3 regions of the Rhizobium sp. BK112 genome follow, and region 1 is predicted to be linked to each of the others. Evidence: riboswitches for the same ligand, from Rfam matches in the RefSeq annotation. Region 1 holds a riboswitch; each other region holds the start of a gene.
What was found. Region 1 has a riboswitch for thiamine pyrophosphate ahead of thiC (phosphomethylpyrimidine synthase ThiC). Riboswitches for the same ligand answer to the same signal wherever they lie in the genome.
Positions count from the first base shown of each region.

Region 1 (7,336 bases):
GTTTCGTCGAGCAGGAAGGACTGGATGACCGGCGCCGGATCGGCAAGACCCGAAGTCTCGATGATGATGCGGTCGATTGGCCGTCCGGAGCGCAGCAGTTCGCCGATCGCGGCGATGAGATCGCCCCTGACAGTGCAGCAGATGCAGCCATTGTTCAGCTCGATGACCTCGTCCGCCGTCGGCACCACGAGCTTTCCATCGATGCCGACCTCCCCAAATTCGTTGACGATCACCGCTACGCTCTCGTTTTCGATTGAGGTGAGCAGGTGATTGAGAAGCGTGGTCTTGCCGGTCCCGAGAAACCCGGTCAGAATTGTCGTCGCAAGCTTTGTCATGCCTCATCCCCTTGCCGTCCGAGCACGCCTCCGCCGTCTCGGCCAAATGACCGGGCTGAAAAGGCGGCTCCGCTGCTGTTTGCTGGTCTGACCCCGCCGGAAGCGCCGATCAGACGAGGAGAATTACACTTGCAATACCGTCACGAGGCAAGAGACCTGATGTTTCATATTCGGCCAAATAAACCGCAAATTCTGCCATAATGATGAGCTTTTTGATTTTTGATTAAAAACTGATCATACTGTCTAATTATTGATCTTATTGCCCTTTTCCCGATCATTGACGGGATGAGCAATGAAAAAGAGTCTGGTTTGCGCAGCTTTGGCGAGGGACGCCATGCGCAAGTTGGCTTTTCGAGGGCATTCTATTGTCGCCGGCGAAAGTGGTGCCGCTAGGGGTGGTCGGGTGACAGCGGATGAGCACCGAGCCGTTGGCGATTGCTTTGCGTTCCTGGAGGTTCTGGCGGGGAATTGGGCCGGCGCTGAGCATGCCACTATTCGCTAAACTCCACGAAGCCAGTCAGCCCAGCGGCGCGATGAACAGAACTCAAGCGGTCGGGATATGGGTTCTGAATGGTGCCCTAAGGGCTTGACGGAGCGGCATTTCTCACAATAGCTTAGCCCTATTCACCAGGGGGGTCCCGCCAAGGGGCTGAGATACTGCTGGTCGGATCGGCTTTGGCCGCCCGAGGCGCAGTGACCCGTTGAACCTGATCCAGTTCATACTGGCGTAGGGACGGTGCGGGCGCTGCGGCAGCGAGGGCGGGTATCCGGCCTTCGGAATCCACGGCGTTTTTTCATCATTCCAACACTGGAACTGGGTCTCCAAACGTCAAAACTTGGAGCCTCGAACCATGAATATTGCAGCCACCAAACTCACTCCGGTCGTCACCACAGGTCCGCTTCCCGCCTCCGCGAAAGTCCTGAAAGCAGGCACCATTCATCCGGATATCCGCGTACCGATGCGTCAGATCGCACTGCATCCGACCTCTGGCGAACCGCCAGTCACTGTCTACGATTCTTCGGGTCCCTACACCGCAGAAAGTGCCGAAATCCGCATTGATGCAGGCCTGCCACGCCTGCGCGAAAGCTGGGTTCTTGCTCGCGGTGATGTTGAATCCTACGGGGGCCGCATCGTCAGGCCGGAGGATAACGGCTTTGTTTCAGGCGACAGGCTGACGCCGGAATTCCCCGTTCGCAGCCAGCCTTTCAAGGCGAAGGCGGGGAGGGCCGTTACCCAGCTCGCTTATGCGCGGGCCGGCATCGTCACGCCGGAAATGGAATTCATCGCCATTCGCGAAAACCTCGGCCGACAGGCGGCCAAGGAAGCTCTCATCCGCGACGGCGAAAGTTTTGGCGCCCATATCCCGGATTTCGTGACACCGGATTTCGTCCGTCGGGAAGTCGCGGAAGGCCGAGCGATCATTCCCGCCAATATCAACCATCCAGAATCCGAACCGATGATCATCGGCCGGAACTTCCTGGTAAAGATCAATGCCAATATCGGCAATTCGGCTGTTACCTCGTCCATGGCGGAAGAAGTGGAGAAGATGGTCTGGGCGATCCGCTGGGGTGCCGACACCGTCATGGACCTGTCGACCGGCCGAAACATCCACAATATCCGCGAATGGATCATCCGCAATTCGCCGGTGCCGATCGGTACCGTGCCGCTCTACCAGGCACTCGAAAAGGTGAACGGCATTGCCGAGGACCTCACCTGGGAGGTCTATCGCGATACGCTGATCGAACAGGCCGAGCAGGGCGTCGACTATTTCACCATCCATGCCGGCGTGCGGCTCGCCTATATTCCGCTGACCGTCAATCGCGTCACCGGCATCGTTTCCCGCGGCGGCTCGATCATGGCCAAGTGGTGTCTGCACCACCACAGGGAGAGTTTTCTTTACGAGCATTTCGAGGAGATCTGCGACATCTGCCGCGCTTACGACGTTTCCTTCTCGCTCGGTGATGGCCTGCGCCCGGGATCGATCGCTGATGCCAACGATGCGGCGCAGTTCGCAGAACTGGAAACGCTCGGCGAGTTAACGAAAATCGCCTGGGCGAAGGATTGCCAGGTGATGATCGAAGGTCCCGGCCATGTGCCGATGCACAAGATCAAGGAAAACATGGACAAGCAGCTCGCGGTTTGCGGCGAGGCGCCTTTTTATACGCTCGGACCGCTAACCACCGATATCGCGCCGGGCTATGACCACATCACATCCGGCATCGGGGCTGCGATGATCGGCTGGTTCGGCACCGCCATGCTCTGCTACGTGACGCCCAAGGAACATCTCGGCCTGCCGGACCGCAACGACGTCAAGGTGGGCGTCATCACCTATAAGATCGCGGCACATGCCGCCGATCTCGCCAAGGGCCATCCGGCGGCGCGGGTGCGCGACGATGCGTTGTCGCGCGCCCGTTTCGAGTTCCGATGGGAGGACCAGTTCAACCTCTCGCTCGATCCGGAAACCGCCCGTTCCTTCCACGACGAAACGCTGCCGAAGGAGGCGCATAAGGTGGCGCATTTCTGCTCCATGTGCGGCCCCAAATTCTGCTCGATGCGGATTTCGCACGATATCCGCGCCGAAGCGCAGAAGGAGGGCTTGCAAGCCATGGCTGCCAAATACCGCGATGGCGGCGATCTTTATATGCCGGTCGAAGACCTTCCGGGTAACGCATAATGTCTACGTTTCTCGTCAAAGGGGCCGGCGTTGCCGGCCTCGCGATGGCCCATGAGCTCGTCAGGCGGGGCTTTTCGGTTGAGGTGATCGAAAAAGCCGGCGCGGCGGGACTTGGCGCCTCGCACTTTGCTGGAGGAATGCTCGCGCCCTATTGCGAACGGGAGGCGGCCGAAGAGATTGTCCTGACATTGGGCCTGGGCGCGGCCGGATGGTGGGAGGAGGCCGTGCCCGGCGAGGTTCGTCGCCGCGGTACTCTCGTCGTGGCGCAGCCGCGCGACCTTCCGGATCTCGTCCGGTTTGCCGCGCGCACCACCGGTCATGTCTGGATCGATCGCAAGGGTGTGGCCGACCTCGAGCCTGCACTAGCCGGCCGCTTCGAAAAGGCTCTTTTCTTCGAGCAGGAAGCGCATCTCGATCCACGCCGCGCACTGGCCAGACTAGCCGGCACGCTCCGCGAGCGTGGCGTCGTCTTCCATTTCGGCGGATGCCAGCCGCAGGACCGGCGGTTTGCCGGCGTGCTCGATTGCACCGGGCCGGCGGCGATACCGCGACTTTCCGGCCTGCGCGGCGTGCGAGGCGAAATGCTCTATCTGGAAACTGCGGATATTACCCTTTCCAGGCCGGTCAGGATGCTGCATCCCCGCCATCCGATCTACATCGTGCCCCGCGACGATCACCGTTTCATGGTCGGGGCGACGATGATCGAGGCTGACGATGACGGACCGATTACCGCGCGTTCGCTCATGGAATTCCTGAACGCGGCCTATGCGCTGCATCCGGCGTTTGGCGAGGCACGCGTTGTCGAGACCGGGACTGGCATACGTCCGGCGTTTGCCGACAACATTCCGCAAGTCATCGAGACGGAGGAGGGGCTCGCGATCGCCGGCATGCATCGGCATGGCTTCCTGCTGGCGCCCGCCATGGCGGTGCGGGCCGCCGATATTCTCCTCCAGCGGCATTCACTTCTGAAAGGCTAACCTCATGAAACTGATAATCAATGGCGAAACCCAGGTCTGCGAGGCCGTAACCCTGGCCGAACTCCTTCATGTTCTGGAATACGAGGGCGACTGGCTGGCAACCGCCGTCAACGGAGATCTCGTGCATCGCGAGGACCGAGCCGATCACCGGCTCGACGATGGTGACCGTATCGAAATCCTGTCCCCGATGCAGGGAGGTTGATCCATGCTTTCTCTTTATGATGCTGCATTGTCTTCGCGACTTCTGCTCGGTACCGCGCGTTATCCGTCGCCGGCCGTCCTTGCCGAGGCGGTCAGCCGGTCCGGCGCGGAGATCGTCACGGTCTCGCTTCGCCGCGAAACGGCCGGCGGAAAGACGGGTGGAGCCTTCTTCGAACTCATCCGCCAGCTCGCGGTCCGCGTCCTGCCAAATACCGCGGGATGTCACAGCGCGTCGGAAGCGATCCTGACCGCCAAGATGGCGCGTGAGATATTCGGTACCGACTGGATCAAGCTCGAGGTGATCGGCCATCACGACAGTCTCCAGCCGGATGTGTTCGAACTGGTCGAAGCCGCACGCATTCTTTGTGCGGAAGGGTTTTGCGTATTTCCCTATACGACGGACGATCTGGTGGTGGGTGAAAAGCTGGTCTCCGTCGGATGCCGGGTCTTGATGCCCTGGTGCGCGCCGATCGGTTCTGCGGCCGGTCCGCGCAACCCTTCCGCGCTCACCGCCATGCGGAGCGCCTTTCCGGACATACCGCTGATCGTGGATGCGGGGATCGGGAGACCGTCGCATGCGGCAACAGTGATGGAATTCGGCTACGACGCGGTGCTGCTCAACACGGCGGTCGCCGTCGCAGGCGATCCGCCTGCCATGGCTGAGGCGTTTGGCAAGGCGATCGAGGCCGGAAGGCTCGCTTATCTTTCCGGCATGCTGGAGCCACGCGACATGGCGGTACCGTCCACCCCGGTTGTCGGAAAGGGCGTTTTCGCATGAGACTTGATCCCTTCTATCTCATTGTCGACAGTTCCAAATGGATCGAACGTCTCGTGCCGCTGGGCGTCAAACTGGTGCAACTGCGGGTGAAGGATCGCCCGGACGAAATCCTGCGCCAGGAAATCCGGCGTTCGAAGGCCGTTTGCGCAGCGGCGAAGTGCCAGCTGGTTGTCAACGACTACTGGAAACTGGCGATCGAGGAGGGATGCGATTTCATCCATCTTGGCCAGGAGGATCTTGGGGAAGCCGACCTTGATGCCATTCGCAGCGCCGGCCTGAAATTCGGCCTTTCCACACATAACGCGTCAGAGCTCGAAACGGCTTTGGCTGCGAAACCTGACTATGTGGCGCTCGGTCCGGTCTATCCCACCATTCTCAAGCAGATGAAATGGGCGCCGCAAGGCCTGGAACGGATCACAGACTGGAAAAGGCGTGTCGCGCCCTTGCCGCTGGTGGCGATCGGCGGGTTGAATGTCGACAGGCTACAGGGCGTATTCGACGCGCGCGCCGACACCGCGGCCGTTGTCACCGACATTACCTTGAACGTCGATCCAGAAGCGCGGACGCGCGAATGGATCGAACGCACGGCACCGTGGCGTTAGGGAGGTGCCGCCACGCGATGCGAGCTTTTGGAAGGATATACAAGTAGATAGCATCCCTAGTGCTAATGTATCTCTTCACTGGCGGGTAGTAAAATGCTCTACAGTGAGCGCCGTTTAAAGGCAAACCACCTGACCCTGCAGGGGCTCCTTTGCCGCCGCGGGGATGCGGGCCTTCTTCCTCTGCCGAGTTGCTGACTAGCGTCGCGGGCTTCGCAGATCCAAGAGCCGCCGAGCAGTCACATCTGACAGACCGCTCACAATCGACGAAAGTCGTTACCGCACCCGGAGGCAGTACACGATGGCAGCGCAAAGATATAGCCGTCGCAAGAACCTCAACATTTACTGGACGGTGTTCGATAAAGTCGTCGGACAGCCGGCCGTCGTCAATGGGTTTGTCATGGACATGCTGACCGCCGAGGAGGCCGATAACTTGGTAGATCTGCTAAATCGCGGCAACCAAGCGAGCCTCTGGTGTTACGCTGAATGGTTCTAGAGGCAACCGGCTGCCGCACATTGCGGTGCAACTCGCGCTGGAACGCGGCTACTTCGTCGGAGCATCGATACGGAATGGAGATGGTTTACAAGGTGGGAATATCGTTGTGAAGTTCCAGTCCGACCATCGAATCCTTCGACGTCGAATGCCGGCGAAGTTGTTTGTCGCAACCGCAAAGGAAAATCTATGTGGCGGTGGGTTCTGCTGTGCAGACTATTCCACACCAAAATTCCTGCGCCATGATCGTGCCGCTGGATAATCCCTCGTCGGATCGATTCGCGTTAGAACTTTGCGAAGCCTTCCATCTCGTTCGGTCGTTTGGGCGGGGTCGATATGCTGGACCTCAATTCCCGCCAAGAATATTGAGGGCGTCTTGCAATCTAAGCGCAGCCAGCGCCCTCGTTGCCTCGTCGACGGGCCATCCGGCCCCCATTGCCGCCGACAGCAGGGTGACCTCGGTGTGAAGCTCCAGTCTCTCATAGAGGGGCTCAAGCGCCTCTCTGGCGGTGACAAGATGCTCGTCTGGAGGCGTGATAGGAGTCGGAGATACCGTTGGCATTCTGCGTCCCTTCCTAACGGTTTTGGAACCTGATTGGCCATGGTTCCAAGTGAATGGCTGCCGACGCCGATGCGAACATGACCAATTTGGAGGGGCCAGCACTCAGGAGCAAAAGGTAAAACGAAGAGTGTAGGTCCGCCATCATACTTGTGTATGCGCAAATTATACGGAGGCAGCACACAGGCGGGCTGCTAGGGAGCTATGCCCGGCTCAGCCACTCATTTCGAGCATGAAGGGTGCCCACGTTGCTCCGTGCTCTCCTAGTGGCGCAAACGGCTTCCAAGGTAACGCAGTCCAGGACGACGTTCTATCTGGTTGATGTCATCGACGTGGGAAGAGGAGCGCGCCGAAGGCATCTCATCGCGAGGAGCGGGTGGTGGTCTGATTTCTGGTAGCCGGCCCCGATGAACGGCTAAACCCCCGTATAAGTCGTCTCCTCCTCTTCGCTACCCGATCCTTCCTCAAGATCAATAGCAGGTCGAGCGGCGTCCTGTTACGGTCACGGTACTTCTCCCGCGCGGCAATGTCAGCTCACGAAGGCGTTCAACACGCCTCCTGATGCCTGCATCAATGACAGACTTGAGGCCATCCACCAACGATAGGTGCCGGCGAGCCGATGGGTCGGACCGTTTGCCTAAGGATTGAGACCATGACACATGAACTCCACCGCATCCAAATCGAACTGGTCCCATTGACGCTGCTTCCCAGCGCATATG
Region 1 is NZ_JACHYZ010000016.1:81,757-89,092, forward strand. Features, by position in the region: gene FHT75_RS30870 (CobW family GTP-binding protein) at 1-335, opposite strand, end outside; TPP riboswitch at 955-1,087, shown strand; gene thiC (phosphomethylpyrimidine synthase ThiC) at 1,187-3,010, shown strand; gene thiO (glycine oxidase ThiO) at 3,010-3,987, shown strand; gene thiS (sulfur carrier protein ThiS) at 3,992-4,189, shown strand; gene FHT75_RS30890 (thiazole synthase) at 4,193-4,966, shown strand; gene FHT75_RS30895 (thiamine phosphate synthase) at 4,963-5,568, shown strand; gene FHT75_RS30900 (hypothetical protein) at 5,867-6,061, shown strand; gene FHT75_RS36065 (hypothetical protein) at 6,405-6,620, opposite strand.

Region 2 (7,336 bases), on a different contig from region 1:
AGTAAAAGCATTCATTACGCAAGGTCCACAAGTTTAGATGCGATACTGAACAGCAAGGAGACAGATACATGGTCACGTATCGTTTGTCATCGGTATAAATAAGAATTCCGTAACCCTAAAGACACCAAAAATGGGAGTATTTCGCGTTAACCTTAATGCCTGTAGTTGCGCTATCCGGAAACTTATACTTTGAAAGGAGTAGCCCGATTGGATTGGCGAGCTGTCAGCCGGTTTCCGAAATCGATCGCCGGTTTCTCCAGCAGATGGTAGCTGAGGCTTGCTACCAGAAGGATAAGCGCTGCCGCCAGTCCGCAAGACTGCAGCCAGCCGGTCACAACATTTTCCGAGGAAGCGCCGAACGAGCCCGGGTCGAGCTTCTGGATCAATAGCAGGATAATCTCCTGCCAGATATAGATGCCGAAGGAGATCTTCGCGACGTAGCGGACAGGCGCGTTGTCGAGCAGCCTGCCCAACCGTTGCGAATGGCTGAGCGAAACGAGGGCCGCCCCGACCGCCAGCGGGAAGACCGGAAAGCCATAGGGGATTTCGAGCCAGCCGTAACCCTCGGCGGAGCCGCCGGGCGATATCACGAGGCGGTAGCCGGCAATGGCGAGGGCGAGAAGCGCTGCGGCATCGAACCAGGAAGAGCGTCTTCGTGGGAGCATGGTCTCGAGGCCGGCGGCGAGCGCACCGAGCGCGAAGACGGCGAAGAAGCCGATCGGATTATATCTCGGCATCCATTCCTTCGCCCCACCCTGCAGGCCGTACTGCCAACCGCGTCCGATGTCGCCGAGCGGAAACAGGGTGAGGATCAGCAGATGGGCCAGGAGTACGCCTGTGATGACGCATAGCCAGGCGAAGCGCGCAAGCAGCGGGCGTTGTCTCAGGATGGGCAAACGAAACAGCAGGAGAAAGCAGACCGGCAGGAGCACATAGCTGGTGACCTCGAAGGGAATGGACCAGAGCGGCCCGTCGGCTTCGACAGGAAAGAAGGTGCGCCAGTGCCACTGGCTCATGAACAGCAGCCCGGAGACATAGCGGAGTGCAAGCTCCGGTGTCAGCGGCAGGGCAAGCAGCGTCAGGCTGAGGGCGAAGCTGATGGTGGCGGCAACCCAGAAGCCCGGAGCGATGCGCGCTGCCCTGCGGATCGTGTAATGCCGCAGGCTCGGCAGGTTGCTGCCCGCGTCGAGCGCGCGCCAGAAGGGATGGGCAAGAAGAAAGCCGCTGAGCACAAAGAACACGGCAACGCCGAAATTGCCGAAGCGGAGGACATGTGCGGTCGGTCCGAGTTCGTCGGGGATTCTGCGCATATCCAGCCGCAGCGCGAAGTGGTGGGCAAGCACCAGCAGACAGGCCGTCGCGCGCAGAAAGTCCGCTCCGGCCAGTCTCTCCTGTTGTCGCATCCTATCCCCCGCCTTGCCTAGCGCATCGGCCCGAAAATCGGAATCGATTTTCGGAAAGCACGATGCCTAAATTCTAAGTGTTAGAGCGTCCTTTGCGCATCCGAAAGGACGCGCGGCGCTCTAAAGCATGATGCCGAAAAGTGTGAGCGGTTTTCGCACGACATCATGCTCCGGGTCTCGGACTTTGCAGCGGAAAGCCGCGACGGGCAAGGCAGGCGTTGGGCTCAGTCGAGAAGTTCGTTGGTATAATAGGTGGAAAAGTCCGGCTTCTCCTTGAGTGCGGCGCCATTGGCGTCGACCAGAATCCCATTCTCGAGCAGGAAGCCGCCGAGGGCTTCGGCCTTTGCCGGATCGAGCTTACCGATCACGCCGGCCTCGGATTTCAGGAAGTGCCCCTCGATCAATGCCTTCTGAGACGCCTTTACCAGTTCCGTATTCATCAGTGCGCCATTGCTTCCAGAGATCAGCAGATCGCAGGCTTCGTCGGGATGGTCGACGGAATAGGCATAACCCTGGCGCGTGGCCTGGATGAAGGCGCGGGCGTGTTCCCGGTTTGCCGAGAGATAGGCGTCGCTGGAGACGATGACCGTCGTCTGCTCGTCCGGAATGCCATAATCGGAATAGTGGAAGCGGCCGATCTTCCGGTTCTCCAGTTCGGCGGCTATGCCTTCCCAGGTGTAGATCTCCAGCGTGAAATCGATCGAGCCATTGTCCAGCGCCTCGTAAGCGGAGGTGCCGAGGGTGACGGTCTTGACGTCGCCCTTGCCGCCGTCATTGCGGATCATTGCGGAGATCAGCGCGCTCTCCCAGGTGCCGCCAAAGCCGCCATAGGTCTTGCCGTCGAGGTCTTTCGGGCTCTTGATGTCGTCGCGTCCGCCCTTGAAGATCAGGCGTGCGGTTTCTGTCTGGACGACGCCGTAGACCATCTTCACGTCACCGCCGCCGGCGCGCTGCGTGAGGGTCTCGATCTCACTGCTGATGCCGAAATCGGCAACGCCGTTCGACACCAGTGTTCCGGCGCTGGTATCGGTGAAGGGAAGGATCTCGACATCGAGTCCGGCATCGGCGTAGAAGCCCTTCGCCTTGGCGACATAGATGCCGATATGGTTGGTGTTGGGCGTCCAGTCGAGCGCGATGCGAACCTTTGCGGGCGCCGATTGGGCGAAGGCGGTGCGGCCGGCAAGGCTTGCCGCGATGGCGGCGAAAATCGTCTGGCGGCGGGTGAGAAGCAGCATGGTGACCTCCTCAGGTCTCTAGAGCATGATGCCGAAAAGTGTCGGCGGTTTCGGACGACATCATGCTCTAACTCTATAAATTAGAACAGCGATTCAGATTTTGGGCCGACCGGCCTAAAATCATCCTGTTCTTGCGGATGAAGCAGGGTTTGCAGGATTTCGGTTTCGATCGCCTGGGCCGCCGGCGAGCCGAGGTCGGCGATGCTTCTCGGACGGGGCAGGGGAACGCGGAATTCGCGGATGATACGCGCCGGACGGGCCGAAAGCACGTAGATCCGGTCGGAGAGGAACACGGCCTCGCGAACGTCATGGGTGATCAGCAGCGCCGTCCAGCGGTGCTCGGTCCACATGCCCTGCAGCCATTCCTGGATCTGCGTGCGCGTCAGCGCGTCGAGCGCGCCGAAGGGCTCGTCGAGCAGCAGCATGTCCTGCGTCTGGACGACGGTGCGCAGCAGTGCGGCGCGCTGGCGCATGCCGCCGGATAGTTCGGAAGGATAGTGGTGTTCGAAGCCGGAAAGGCCGAAGCTCTCGAACAAAGGCGCGACGGCGGCGCGGGCCGCGCGGCGGCTCATGCCTTTCACCTCGAGGCCGAGTGCCGCATTGTCGATGATCCGGCGCCAGGGCATCAGCGCATCGCGCTGCGGCATGAAGGCGAAGGAATGCGGTGCCTGTTCCAGCGGCACGCCGTTGAAAAGCATGGTGCCGGAATCGGGTCGAAGCGCCTGTGTCAGCAGCCGCAGCACCGTCGATTTTCCGGAGCCGGACGGTCCGACGATCGAAACGAACTCGCCGTCTGCGACGGCGAGCGAAATGTCGCCCAGCACCTTCATGCCGTCGAAGGACTTCGAGATACTACCGAGTTCAACCATTGTATCGCTCATCGGCGCCGCTCCCCGGTTGGCTGCCAGGGCATGACGAGGCGCTGGATCAACAGCGTCAGCCCGAAGAGGCCGAGCGTGAGCACGGCGCTGACGACGACGGCGGCGAGCACGAGATCGGGACGGAAATTGTTCTTGGCGTTGAGGATATAGATGCCGAGGCCGCGGGCGGCGCCGGCATATTCGGCAAAAATCGCGCCAACGACGGCATAGGTGATCGAGATTCTGAGGCCGGCGAAGAAATAGGGCAGCGAGGAGGGAAGCCGGGCCAGGCAGAAAATCCGCCAGCGACTCGCCTTCATCGAATTCAGCAATTCGGCGATGTCGCGGTCGGTCGATTCATAGCCCTGCAGCAGGGCGACGAGCAGCGGAAAGAAGGTGACGAGCGCCACCAGCAACACTTTCGGCAGCAGGCCGAAGCCGAACCAGAGGACGACGAGGGGCGCGATCGCCACCAGCGGCAGGGTCTGGCTGGCGATGAAGATCGGCAGCAATGCCCGGCGCATGAAGGGCACGAAATCCATGAGGATCGAGGCTACGAAGGCGAAAGCCAGCGACAGCGCGAAACCTCCAAGCGTCGCGCCGAGCGTCGGCCAGGTGTTTGATATCAGCGCCTCGCGGTTCAGCCAGCCCTGGATGACGATGCGCGACGGCGCCGGCAGGATGGAGGGCTTGATCCCGGAAAGATCGACATAGAGTTCCCATGCCGCCAAAAAGGCGCAGCCGGCGAGCAGGGCAGGTATGCCCCGGTAGAGAGCGGCGCGGAGCGCGGCAAGGCGCGAACCCAGTGGTGGTAGCGGTGTCATCGGCGTTCGATTTCAGGCTTTCGTCGGGCACTGCATAATTCCTTAAATCGGAATCGATTTAAGGATAAAATTATGCAGCAATTTAAAGTGTTACAGCGTCCTTTGCGCGTCTGAAAAGACGCGCGGCGCTGTATTGGCTGACACCGTGATATCGAGGGTCACATGCCCCTCGGGGTCACCGAAGCGATAGAAGGCCTCACGAATGGTTGCGAAGACGGCGCCGGCATCGCCAGAAAGCCTGGTGCAGAAATTCTTGGCGCGGTCGAAAGTGCCGGAGCGTTTGAGAAAGTCGATGCAGCCATAGATCTCGTCCATATGGGTGCCGGTTCCCATGACGTAGAGCGAGAATTGGGCAGCGGTCGGCTGTCCGGTCTCGGCGGTGATTTCAACGGCGGCAAGGGCGGCCGCTATACGGTCAGCAAGCGGCTCTGCCTGGCCGGAGGAGGGGTTGACGCCGCAGATGGCCTCGTCGGGCTCACCGGGGCAGCCGCGTGAGACGGCGGCGGACAGCACGCAATGTTCGCCGGTCTTTGCGGCGGTGACGAAAAGATCGTGCATGGCGGCGAAAAGAATGTCAGGCGGGCCGACCAGCAGCGTAGAGATGTCATCGGTCTCGATGCGCAGCCGGTCGCGATAGGGATCGAGCGCCTTGACGGCATCGAGAATGATGCCGACGAAATCGCCGGACATCGGATAGAGTGACACTTGTGCGCCTGAAAACATCTGAACCTCGCTCCGCTGGCATTACCCAGATCAGCTTTGAAGGGTCCAGAGGCTTGCACCTCACATCTCAGCCCCGGCAATACGGAGCTCCCCCGTTAATGGCGCGGAAACTATCACCGGGGTTTTCTCCCCGCAACTGCAAAGTTGCGAACCCGTCCATGCGGTCGGGATGAGCCTGCCATGCCCGGTATCGCCTGATATGCCTTACTGTTGAGAACACCCGGACGGAGGTCCTGCCCGGGTGTCCCTCGAGGTTCCGTACCTGCCGGGAACGGAACCGGAGCTTGCTGCCTCAGGCGGCGATGTCGGCATAGGGGCAATCGCTGCGGGCAGTGACGAGCGCCCGTGTCCACCATTCCAGCCTCGCCATCATCCGGTCGAGCAGACGCATCGCGTCGGTGGGATTGTCGAGCCGTCCCTCGGTGTCGAAGCGGTTCCAAGGTGCTGTAAAGCTCACCGAATCGCGGATCGTGACCGCGTGGAGTTCGGCAAAGACGAGGCGCAGCTGTTCGACGGCGCGCAGGCCGCCCGATATGCCGCCATAGGAAACGAAGGCGACAGGTTTGCCCTGCCAGGGCTCGAAGAAGAAATCGATGATCGACTTCAGCGAGGCCGTGAAGCTGTGATTGTATTCCGGGGTGACGATGATGAAGGCGTCGGCCATGCCAAGCCGCCCGGCGAGCCTGTCGATTTCGGGGTGTGCCACGTCACGGCTTACCGGCAGCGCGAAATCGAGCGGGTCGATGATGTCGATATCAAATTGCGGGAAGCGGACGAGCTCCTGCGTCAGCCATTTGACCACCCGGTCGCAGATGCGGCCCTCTCTCGTGCTGCCATAGATGACCGCCAGCCTGGTGGGTGTTTTCATGCGTTGCTCCTTGTCGCGATTGGACTTTACGATTATCGAAGCACGGGTTATAAAACCTTAACTAATATTGAGGTCAAGAGCCGATGGATACGATTCCTGCAACGCCGCTCGGCAGACTTCTGACGGTTGGCGAAGTGGCGGAGCGCAGCGGCCTTGCCGTCTCGGCGCTGCATTTCTACGAGACCAAGGGGCTGATCTCGAGCATCCGGTCCCGCGGCAACCAGCGGCGATACGGCCGTGACGTGCTGCGCCGGCTTGGCATCATCAAGGTGGCGCAGCGTGTCGGCATTCCGCTTTCGGAAATCCAGGCGGCGTTCGAGTCGCTGCCGCAAGGACGCACGCCCACCGTCGCCGACTGGCAGGTGCTGTCGGCGCGCTGGAAGGATGATCTCGACGCGCGAATCAGGCGGCTGAGCCTGCTGCGCGACCGTCTGACCGGCTGCATCGGCTGCGGCTGCCTGTCGATCGAAAGCTGTCCGTTGCGCAATCCCTGCGATCGGCTCGGCAAAGAGGGGTCGGGTGCGCGGCTTCTGGAGACCGAAAGCTAGAGCCCTTCCCCAGAGGGAGACTTGGCTGCGTCTCCCGGGAAAGATCGGTACCTGCCTTTCTTTCGGTCGGCGCGCTCATATGTTAAGGGCGAGTGACGCAACCGGCGGCACTGTCCGCGAGGAGGACGGCTTCGTGTTTCATCCCAGACTGTTCGAAAATCGCAATGTCGTCGTGACCGGCGCCGGCCGCGGCATCGGCCTCGAAGTGGCCCGGCAGTTCCTGGACTGCGGCGCAAAAGTGATCGTCCATACCGGGCGCAAGCCGGGACGCGAGCTGCCGGATTTCCTGCTGACGGCTGAATCCGAAAGACGGGCGCTGCTGCTGCACGCCGATTTCTCGGCGGCCGGTGGGGCGGCGCAATTTGCCGAAGACGTTCTCGCCTTCTTCGACAGGGTGCATGTGCTGGTGAACAATGCCGGCACCATGCTTGGCCGGTTTCCCGCGGCCACGCTCACCGACGCAGAATATGAGGCGATCGTGCGGCTCAACCAGACATCGGTGGTGGCGCTGACACGTGCACTGTTGCCGGCATTAAAGGCGGCTGAAGGCGCCGCTGTCGTCAACACGGTTTCGATTTCGGCGCTGACCGGCGGCAGCCCCGGTTCCTCGATCTATTCGGCCTCGAAAGCCTTCGTTGCGACCTATTCCAAGGCGCTTGCCCGTGAGCTCGCACCGGATGGAATCCGGGTCAATTGCGTGTCACCGGGAACGATCGAGACGGATTTCCATGAGCGCTATTCCTCCCGCGAAAAGCTGGAGCAGACAAGAAAATCCATCCCCCTGCAAAGGCTCGGCACGGCGGAGGATTGCGCTCCCGCCTATCTGTTCCTGGCGGCTCCCTCCCTCTCGGGCTACATCACCGGCCAGGTGATCG
Region 2 is NZ_JACHYZ010000010.1:249,156-256,491, forward strand. Features, by position in the region: gene FHT75_RS25710 (sugar transferase) at 1-15, opposite strand, end outside; gene FHT75_RS25715 (acyltransferase family protein) at 183-1,403, opposite strand; gene FHT75_RS25720 (ABC transporter substrate-binding protein) at 1,628-2,638, opposite strand; gene FHT75_RS25725 (ABC transporter ATP-binding protein) at 2,719-3,519, opposite strand; gene FHT75_RS25730 (ABC transporter permease) at 3,516-4,322, opposite strand; gene FHT75_RS25735 (YkoF family thiamine/hydroxymethylpyrimidine-binding protein) at 4,413-5,045, opposite strand; TPP riboswitch at 5,036-5,149, opposite strand; gene FHT75_RS25740 (NADPH-dependent FMN reductase) at 5,338-5,913, opposite strand; gene soxR (redox-sensitive transcriptional activator SoxR) at 5,997-6,461, shown strand; gene FHT75_RS25750 (SDR family NAD(P)-dependent oxidoreductase) at 6,541-7,336, shown strand, end outside.
Region 2: it holds a riboswitch for thiamine pyrophosphate, as region 1 does, so the genes downstream of both, FHT75_RS25735 (YkoF family thiamine/hydroxymethylpyrimidine-binding protein) here and thiC (phosphomethylpyrimidine synthase ThiC) in region 1, are expected to answer to the same signal.

Region 3 (7,336 bases), on a different contig from region 1:
TGCCGCGCCGCCAGGCGGCGACGATGCCGAGGAAGGTGCCGAGCGCGAAGCTGAAAATCGTCGCCGTTCCCATCAGGCCGACGGTCCAGAGGAGGGCATGGCCGAGCACCGACGTCACCGGCAGCGGGAAATATTTGATCGAACGGCCGAGATCGCCGGTGAAGATGCTGCCGAGATAGGTGAGGTACTGCTGCCAGAGCGGACCGTCGACGAAGCCGAAAGTGAGCTTCAGCGCCTGCAGGCTTTCCGGCGGCAATTCGGTGCCGGCGCTGGAGAACATGATCTGCACGGGATCGCCCGGCATCAGCCGGGGCAGGAAGAAATTGATCGTCGCTGCCGCGATGAAGGCTGCCATGTAGAAGACGAGGCGGCGAAGCAGGAAAGCCATGGGAACTCCGTCGTCGCGGAAGCGGCGTTTTCTACGCCGCTTCCGGAGATCATGATGCTTACTTGACCGGCTCGAGAGCGAGCAGGTTCAAGAGGCGTGCCGGATTGGTCCGCGAGATCGACGGATTGACGAAGGGGTTTTCCTTGGTCGACCACCCGGTGAAGCGCTTGGTGTTGTACTGATACCAGTTCGGATTGTTGAACACCGGAATCATCGGCATGTTTTCGGCGACGATGCGCTGCGCCTTGTTCATCGCTTCCTTCTGCTTGGCAAGGTCGGCGGTCTGGGTGAACTCGGTGACGAGTTTCTCGACCTCCGGGTTGAACCAGCGCTGCGCGGTGAAGCGGGTCTTGCCCTTGTCCGAAGCGCTGAAGGCACGCTTGTAAGGATAGTAGGGCGAGGCCGATGCCGGCAGGCTGTTGATCGCCGCATCGAAGGTGCCGTTGATGAGGTTGCCGGTCCAGACGGCTTCCTCAGGCGTTTCGATCTTGGCGTCGATGCCGACTGCCTGCATGCCCTCGACGGCGAGGTTGACGGTGTCGATCCAGTCGGTCCAGGCGCTGGGGACGATGATCGAGAAGGAAATCTTCGTGCCGTCGGGATTGTCGCGGAAGCCGTCGCCGTCCTTATCCTTGTAGCCCGCCTCGTCGAGCAGGGCCTTGGCGGCATCGGCATCATAGGTTGCGAACTTGCCGAAGTCGGCCTTGACGGACGGGTCCGCCCAGCTCTTGTAAAGCTCGCCCATCAGTCCAGGATCTTCGTTCAGCGTCGGATAGCCGTAGCCGGCGACGTCGATCATCGTCTTGCGGTCGAGCGCCATGCTGACAGCCCGGCGGAACTTCAGATCGTTGAAGGCCTTCTTGTTGTTCTCGTTCGCCGTTTCCAAGTTGAAGAGGAAGGCGACCATGCTGCTCGGCGAATACCAATAGTGGAAATGCGCCGGATCCTTGGAGACATAGACATTGTCGATATCGGGAATGAAGGAGACACCCCAGTCAAGCGTGCCGTCGGCTGTCGCGGTCAGCATCTGGTTGTTGTCGGCAAGCTGCGGGAAGCGCATGCAATCGACCTTCAGGTGCTCGTTGTCCCAGTAGTTTGGGTTGCGGCACTGGTCGTAGGTCTGGCCGGTAAAGCGCGGCACTTCCGTCAGCGGGCCACTGCCGACCGGGGTTTCGTTGGCGAAGGTGACGGGATCGGCGACATCCTTCCAGACATGTTCCGGGACGATCGGCAATTGCGAGATCTGCTCGGCGGCGAGCGAGCTCGGATTGGCGAGCGTGAAGCGCACCGTCTGGGCGTCGACCGCCTGCACATCGGTGATGAAGGTCCAGATGCTGACGAAGTCGAGCGCCGGGAACTTCTTCAGGTAATCATAGGTGAACTTGACGTCGGCTGCGGTCAGCGGCTTACCGTCAGACCATTTCAGGTTCGGGCGCAGCTTGAACTCGATGCTCTTCAGATCGTCGGAGAGCTTGAAACTTTCGGCCAGGCGATAGACCGGCTTGTTGCTGTCGAAGCGGTTGAAAATAACCAGCGGCTCGTAGATGAAGTCGAGCGTCGACTGGCGCGATGAGGTCTGGTTGAATGGGTTGAAGTTGCGAACCCAGGTCGTCGCCGGTTCGATATTCGCCGTCAGAATCGTCTGCGCCATGGCCGATCCCGAAAGCAGCGTCAGCGCGGCGGCGGCAAGAAGATATTTTTTCATGTTTTATTCCCCTTTTCTTATGCGGTGAGAGTTGACGGGCCGGTCAGGAGACCAGCGCGCTGGCAAACATGTCTTCGACTTCTGCGTGGGCGGCGCGGACATCGACTTTGAGATTGCCGAGGCGCGCCTTGCCGGCGACGATCCGCTTGAGGGCGGCTTCCGTCAGCGGACGGGCGGCCTTGGCGGCAGCTTCGCTTTCCGGAATGTCGCCGTGGCTGTGGAGCGCGATGTCGAAGCCTGCGTCGAGCACCTGTTTGACGCGTTCCGGCAAGGTACCGGAGAGCGACTCCATGAAGATGCAGTCTGATATCAGCACGCCCTCATAGCCCATGTCCTTGCGGATCACGTCGTGCATGATGGGCGAGACGGACGCCGGCAGCTCCGCGTCATAGGCCGAGTAGACGACATGGGCGACCATCGCCCAAGGCGTATCCTTCAGCGCGACGAAGGGTTTGAAATCGGTCGCGGTGAGCGTCTCGCGGCTGGCGTCGACCACCGGCCGCTCCTTGTGGGAGTCGAGCGTCGCACGGCCATGGCCGGGAATGTGCTTGATGACGGGGATATTGCCGGTCTCGAGCAGGCCATCGACCACCTCGCGGCCGAGGGCCGCGATGAAATCGGGATCAGGGCCGAAGGAGCGGGCGCCGATGACCGCGCTCGTCGTCTCGAAGACGAGGTCGAGAACGGGCGAGCAGCCGCTGGAAAGGCCGAGTTCCGTCATCATCGCGCCCATGGCCTGGGAGGAAAGGCGCAGTGCTTTTTTGCCGAGATCGAAATCGCGGCGCGCAAGTTCGGCAAACTGGCCGAAGCTGCGAAAGAGCGGCCAGGGGCCGGCATCGAGATGCTGAACGCGGCCGCCTTCCTGGTCGGTGAAGACAGGTGCGTCGTCGCGGCCGACGGCTTCGCGGAAGCGGGCGATCAGCCGCTTGGTCTGCTCCGGCTCGCGCTGATTGCGCCGGCCGACGAACAGGCCGAGCGGATTGGCGTCGCGAAAAAGGGCGAATTCATCATCCGAAATCGTGGGAGTGGGAAGGCCGACGAAAAGGGCGAGCGGGGTCGAGGACAATTCTGTAGCTCCGGGATCAGATGGTCATTTCGGCGTGCTTCTCAGCATGCCTTCGTAGATGCCCTTGTCGGGGGCGGGGATGATGGTTGCGCCTGCGGTCTTGGCGTAGAAATCGACTGGCCCGGCATCGCCGATGAAGGCATAGGCGTGGCCGAGCGTCTTCATCGTCTGCAGGCAGGCGGAGAAGAGGGCGAGCCCGATACCTTTGCCGCGCGCTTCCGGGTCGACGCCGGTCGGGCCGAAGAAGCCGCGCGCCGTCGTGTCATAGCAGGCAAAGCCGAGCAGCTTGCCGCCGTCGACGGCGATCAGGCAGGCAACCGGCTGGCGGGAGAAGGCGACGGCGACTTCGCTCGCCCAGTTCTCGCTGAACCGTTCGCGAACCCAGCTGATGATAAGATGCAGTTCCGGGGGGAGGGCCGGACGGATGGAGATGCCGACATCATCGGCTTTCCGTTTCAGGTCGGCGAGCTCAGCGGAATACAAGCTCACAAGCAGGTCTGGCACCTGTCACTCCTCCAGTTATTCCTTTATTGCGGAATGTATCCCCTTTTAGTGTTATAGATTTGGCCATCTGACCGGGCTTGTCAACAAGGTTTTTCAGAAGGTCAAAGGGACTGCCCGCACTGCAACTGCGGTTTCAACGCAAAGTAGCTGCGGAACGAAAAAACGGCCCGGGAGGGCCGGGCCGTTTCGATTGGCTGCATCTATGCCGAGCGAGCGCTTATTCGCCGTCTTTCCACAGCGCATGAAAATGCTGCACCGGACCGTGGCCGGAGCCGACGGTGAGGCTTCCGGCTGCCGCGACCGCGCCGGCGAGATATTGCTTTGCGATGGCGACCGCCTCCCGCGCCGAGGCGCCCTTGGCAAGTTCGGCGGCCAGCGCGCTGGAGAGCGTGCAGCCGGTGCCGTGCGTGTTCTTGGTCGGCACGCGCATGGCTTCGAACCAGTGCAGGCCAGCGGCGGTGGCAAGGACGTCAGGACTTTCGTCGCTATCGAGATGGCCGCCCTTGACCAGCACTGCGGCCGGGCCAAACGCCCGCAGATGTTCGGCCTGCGCCGCCATCTCGGCTCGGTTTGTCGCCACCGGCTGGTGCAGCAGTGCGGCCGCTTCCGGCAAGTTCGGGGTCAGGAGTGTCGCAAGCGGCAGCAGCCGGCGGGTCAGCACGTCGACCGCCTCAGGCGCGAGCAAGGCGGCGCCACCCTTGGCGATCATCACCGGGTCGATGACGATCGGAATGTCGCGGTGGTCAGTCAGTGCACCGGCAACGGCATCGGCGATGCCGGCATTGGCGATCATGCCGATCTTGACGGCATCGACGCGCACATCGGCAAAGACGGCATTGATCTGGTCGGCGACGAATTGCGGCGGCACCAGATGCACGCCGCTGACGCCTTGGGTGTTCTGCGCCGTCAGCGCGGTCAGCACCGCCATGCCGTAGACGCCGCGGGCGGAAAAGGCCTTGAGATCGGCCTGGATGCCGGCGCCGCCCGAGGGATCGGAGCCGGCGATGGAGAGAACGTTGCGGATCATGCGCGGGCCTTTCGAATTTCTGCGGCGATGCGGCGCGTGGCCGCTTCGGGATCCGGCGTACCGCAGATGGCGGAGACGACGGCAAGGCCCTTGGCGCCCGCAGCAAATACTTGGGCGACATGATCCGCCTTGAGGCCGCCGATCGCAACCGACGGCACCGGCGAGGCCTTTACCAGCGTGGCAAGACCGTCAAAACCGATCGGCTGCTTGTGATCGGCCTTGGTCGGCGTCGCAAACACCGGCCCGACGCCGGTATAATCGACCAGATCCGGATCGACGGCGGCGGCAAGCGCCGCGGTCTCGACCGAGAGGCCAAGGATCATGGCAGGGCCGATCATCGTCCGCGCCGTGCGCGCGTCCATATCCTCCTGGCCGATATGCAGACCGTCGGCGCCGATGGCGATTGCCGCCTCGACATCGTCGTTGACGACGAGCAGGGCGCCGGTCCCGACAAGCGCCTGTTTCAAGGCGCGACCGGTCTCGATCATCCCGGCGGTGCCGGCATGTTTGTCACGCAGTTGCACCATCGTCGCGCCGCCGGCAACGGCAAGGCGCGCCGTTTCCACCATGCCGATCCCCGCGCAGAGATCGGGGTCGAGGACGAGATAGAGCGAAAGGTCGAAAGCCTTCATGCCGCCGATATCCTCGCCCTGGCGTCAAGCGTTTCGGCGTCGAGCGCTGCCAGCGCATCGAGGAAGCGCCAGGAGAAGGAGCCGGGGCCGGCGGCGCCGAGTGTCGCGTCTTCGCCGGCGATGGCGAAGGTCGAAAGGGCGGCGACCGTGGCGCCGAAAATGTCCTCGGGCGCCGTTGCCGCAAAGGCGCCGACGAGGCAGGTGAGCGAGCAGCCGAGCGCGGTGACTTGCGGCATCAAGGCCGATCCGCCTTCGATGCGCACGGCCCGCTCGCCGTCGGTGACGAAATCCACGGCGCCGGTCACGGCGACGACCGCCCGCTGACGCTCGGCGAGCCATCGCGCCGAACCTTCCGCCTGCTCGACCGGGTCGCGGCTGTCGACGCCCTGGCCGCGGCTCTCTCCACCGGCCAGCGCGATGATTTCGGAAGCGTTGCCGCGGATGATGGTCGGATGCAGCGCCAGGAGATCGGCGACGGCGTTGCGGCGGAAGGCCGTTGCATAATGGGCGACCGGGTCGAGCACCCAGGGCTTGCCGGCCGAGGCCGCCGTCTTCGCCGCCGCCTGCATGCCGTCGATCCATTGCGTCGACAGCGTGCCGATATTGATGGTCAGCGCACTGGCGATCCCGGCGAATTCGCCGGCTTCTTCCGCGGCATGCACCATGGCGGGCGAGGCGCCCGCGGCAAGCAGAACATTTGCGGCGATGTTCATGGCGACGTAATTGGTGATGCACTGAACGAGCGGCGGCTTCTCGCGCATCGCCTTCAGCATCGCTCCGGGTGTGGTCTTGGTCTGCATATGGCCCCTTTCAGGCGGGGGCGGCCACGGGGCGGTTCGTGCGGGCGATGCCGCGACCCCGAGCGACTCCCTCCGCCGGCATTATCCGGTTCAGGTTCGAAGGGTGCTTCTCAGCCCGTCTGTCGACGAACGCCCCTGTCTCTCATCGCGTTTCTTTTCGCAGAGAACGGGGCTGATGTCACCTCGAAAATGACAATCATGCGACCGACGCGGCGCGCGATGGCTATGGATGATTTATGGGTCGGGATCGCCTTTCATGAAGGACGAGAGATCGCCGCCGATTCGGGTCTTGACCAGGTTTTCCCGAAAGTCGTCTGCCGGTTCTCTTCCGGGTTGGCCGAGTCCTTGCCTTTTCGCCATGCGGCTATCCTCTCCTTTTTCAAAAGGAATAACCGCAGCAACCGTGGGTGCAATCAATTTCTAAAATACATCTTCGTCTTTGTGAGGGGTTGGCTGCCAGCATTGGTGAGGGTGCTGATGCGGGAAAGCAGTCTTTTCTTTGAAAGAATGAAGTTCATCTTCCCAAGACTTTTCTGCATTTGGAATAGCGCGAAGTTATTCATCCTATCCGTTCATCGATGGAATTTTTCAATGTAGCCGAGCACGAGAACAGCTTCGCGTAAGTTGCGTGTCGTCTCATCGCCTCGCCATTCAGTTTTATTCCGGCTGTCGAGATTTGGTGGCGATTTCGTTGCGGTAAGCCTCTCCCAGGGCGTGGAATCAAACTCCCAGAACGCGAAGTAAATATCTAACGGAAACTTTACCGTGCTGACACGCTTAGGTTGACCAAACGATGGATTGTAGCGATATGACTTTACACGCCAATAAAATCTTCCTGAAGTTGTATTTTCAATGAGAAAATTTTTGAAAGCCGATATGAAGTGGGGCCTCCAGACAGTCGCCTCCGTTCTGATATTCATCGCTTGGGCGAATCCTTCTTTTTCGCAATCTGCTGTTCCTGCCGATCAGGGAGCGGGGCAGGTGCAGGCGCCGCCGATAAAATCCCAGAAATTCGACGACTGGTATTATCGCTGCTCGGGTTCTGAAGGCACCGAGGCCTGCGAAGTCGCCCAGATCGCGCAAGTCGCCAAAGATGGCGAGAACGTCAATGTCCTGACGCTGGCGATCGCAGCTGCGCCGGCCGGGTCCCAAGGCAAGGGCGAGAAGGGCGGGGGCGAGAAGGGCAAGGGCGAGAAAGGCAAGCCGGGGCTGAC
Region 3 is NZ_JACHYZ010000003.1:360,207-367,542, reverse strand. Features, by position in the region: gene FHT75_RS11165 (ABC transporter permease) at 1-388, opposite strand, end outside; gene FHT75_RS11160 (ABC transporter substrate-binding protein) at 447-2,093, opposite strand; gene FHT75_RS11155 (glycoside hydrolase family 3 N-terminal domain-containing protein) at 2,137-3,159, opposite strand; gene FHT75_RS11150 (GNAT family N-acetyltransferase) at 3,184-3,663, opposite strand; gene thiD (bifunctional hydroxymethylpyrimidine kinase/phosphomethylpyrimidine kinase) at 3,881-4,690, opposite strand; gene thiE (thiamine phosphate synthase) at 4,687-5,322, opposite strand; gene thiM (hydroxyethylthiazole kinase) at 5,319-6,122, opposite strand; TPP riboswitch at 6,173-6,269, opposite strand; gene FHT75_RS11130 (hypothetical protein) at 6,342-6,719, shown strand; gene FHT75_RS11125 (invasion associated locus B family protein) at 6,975-7,336, shown strand, end outside.
Region 3: it holds a riboswitch for thiamine pyrophosphate, as region 1 does, so the genes downstream of both, thiM (hydroxyethylthiazole kinase) here and thiC (phosphomethylpyrimidine synthase ThiC) in region 1, are expected to answer to the same signal.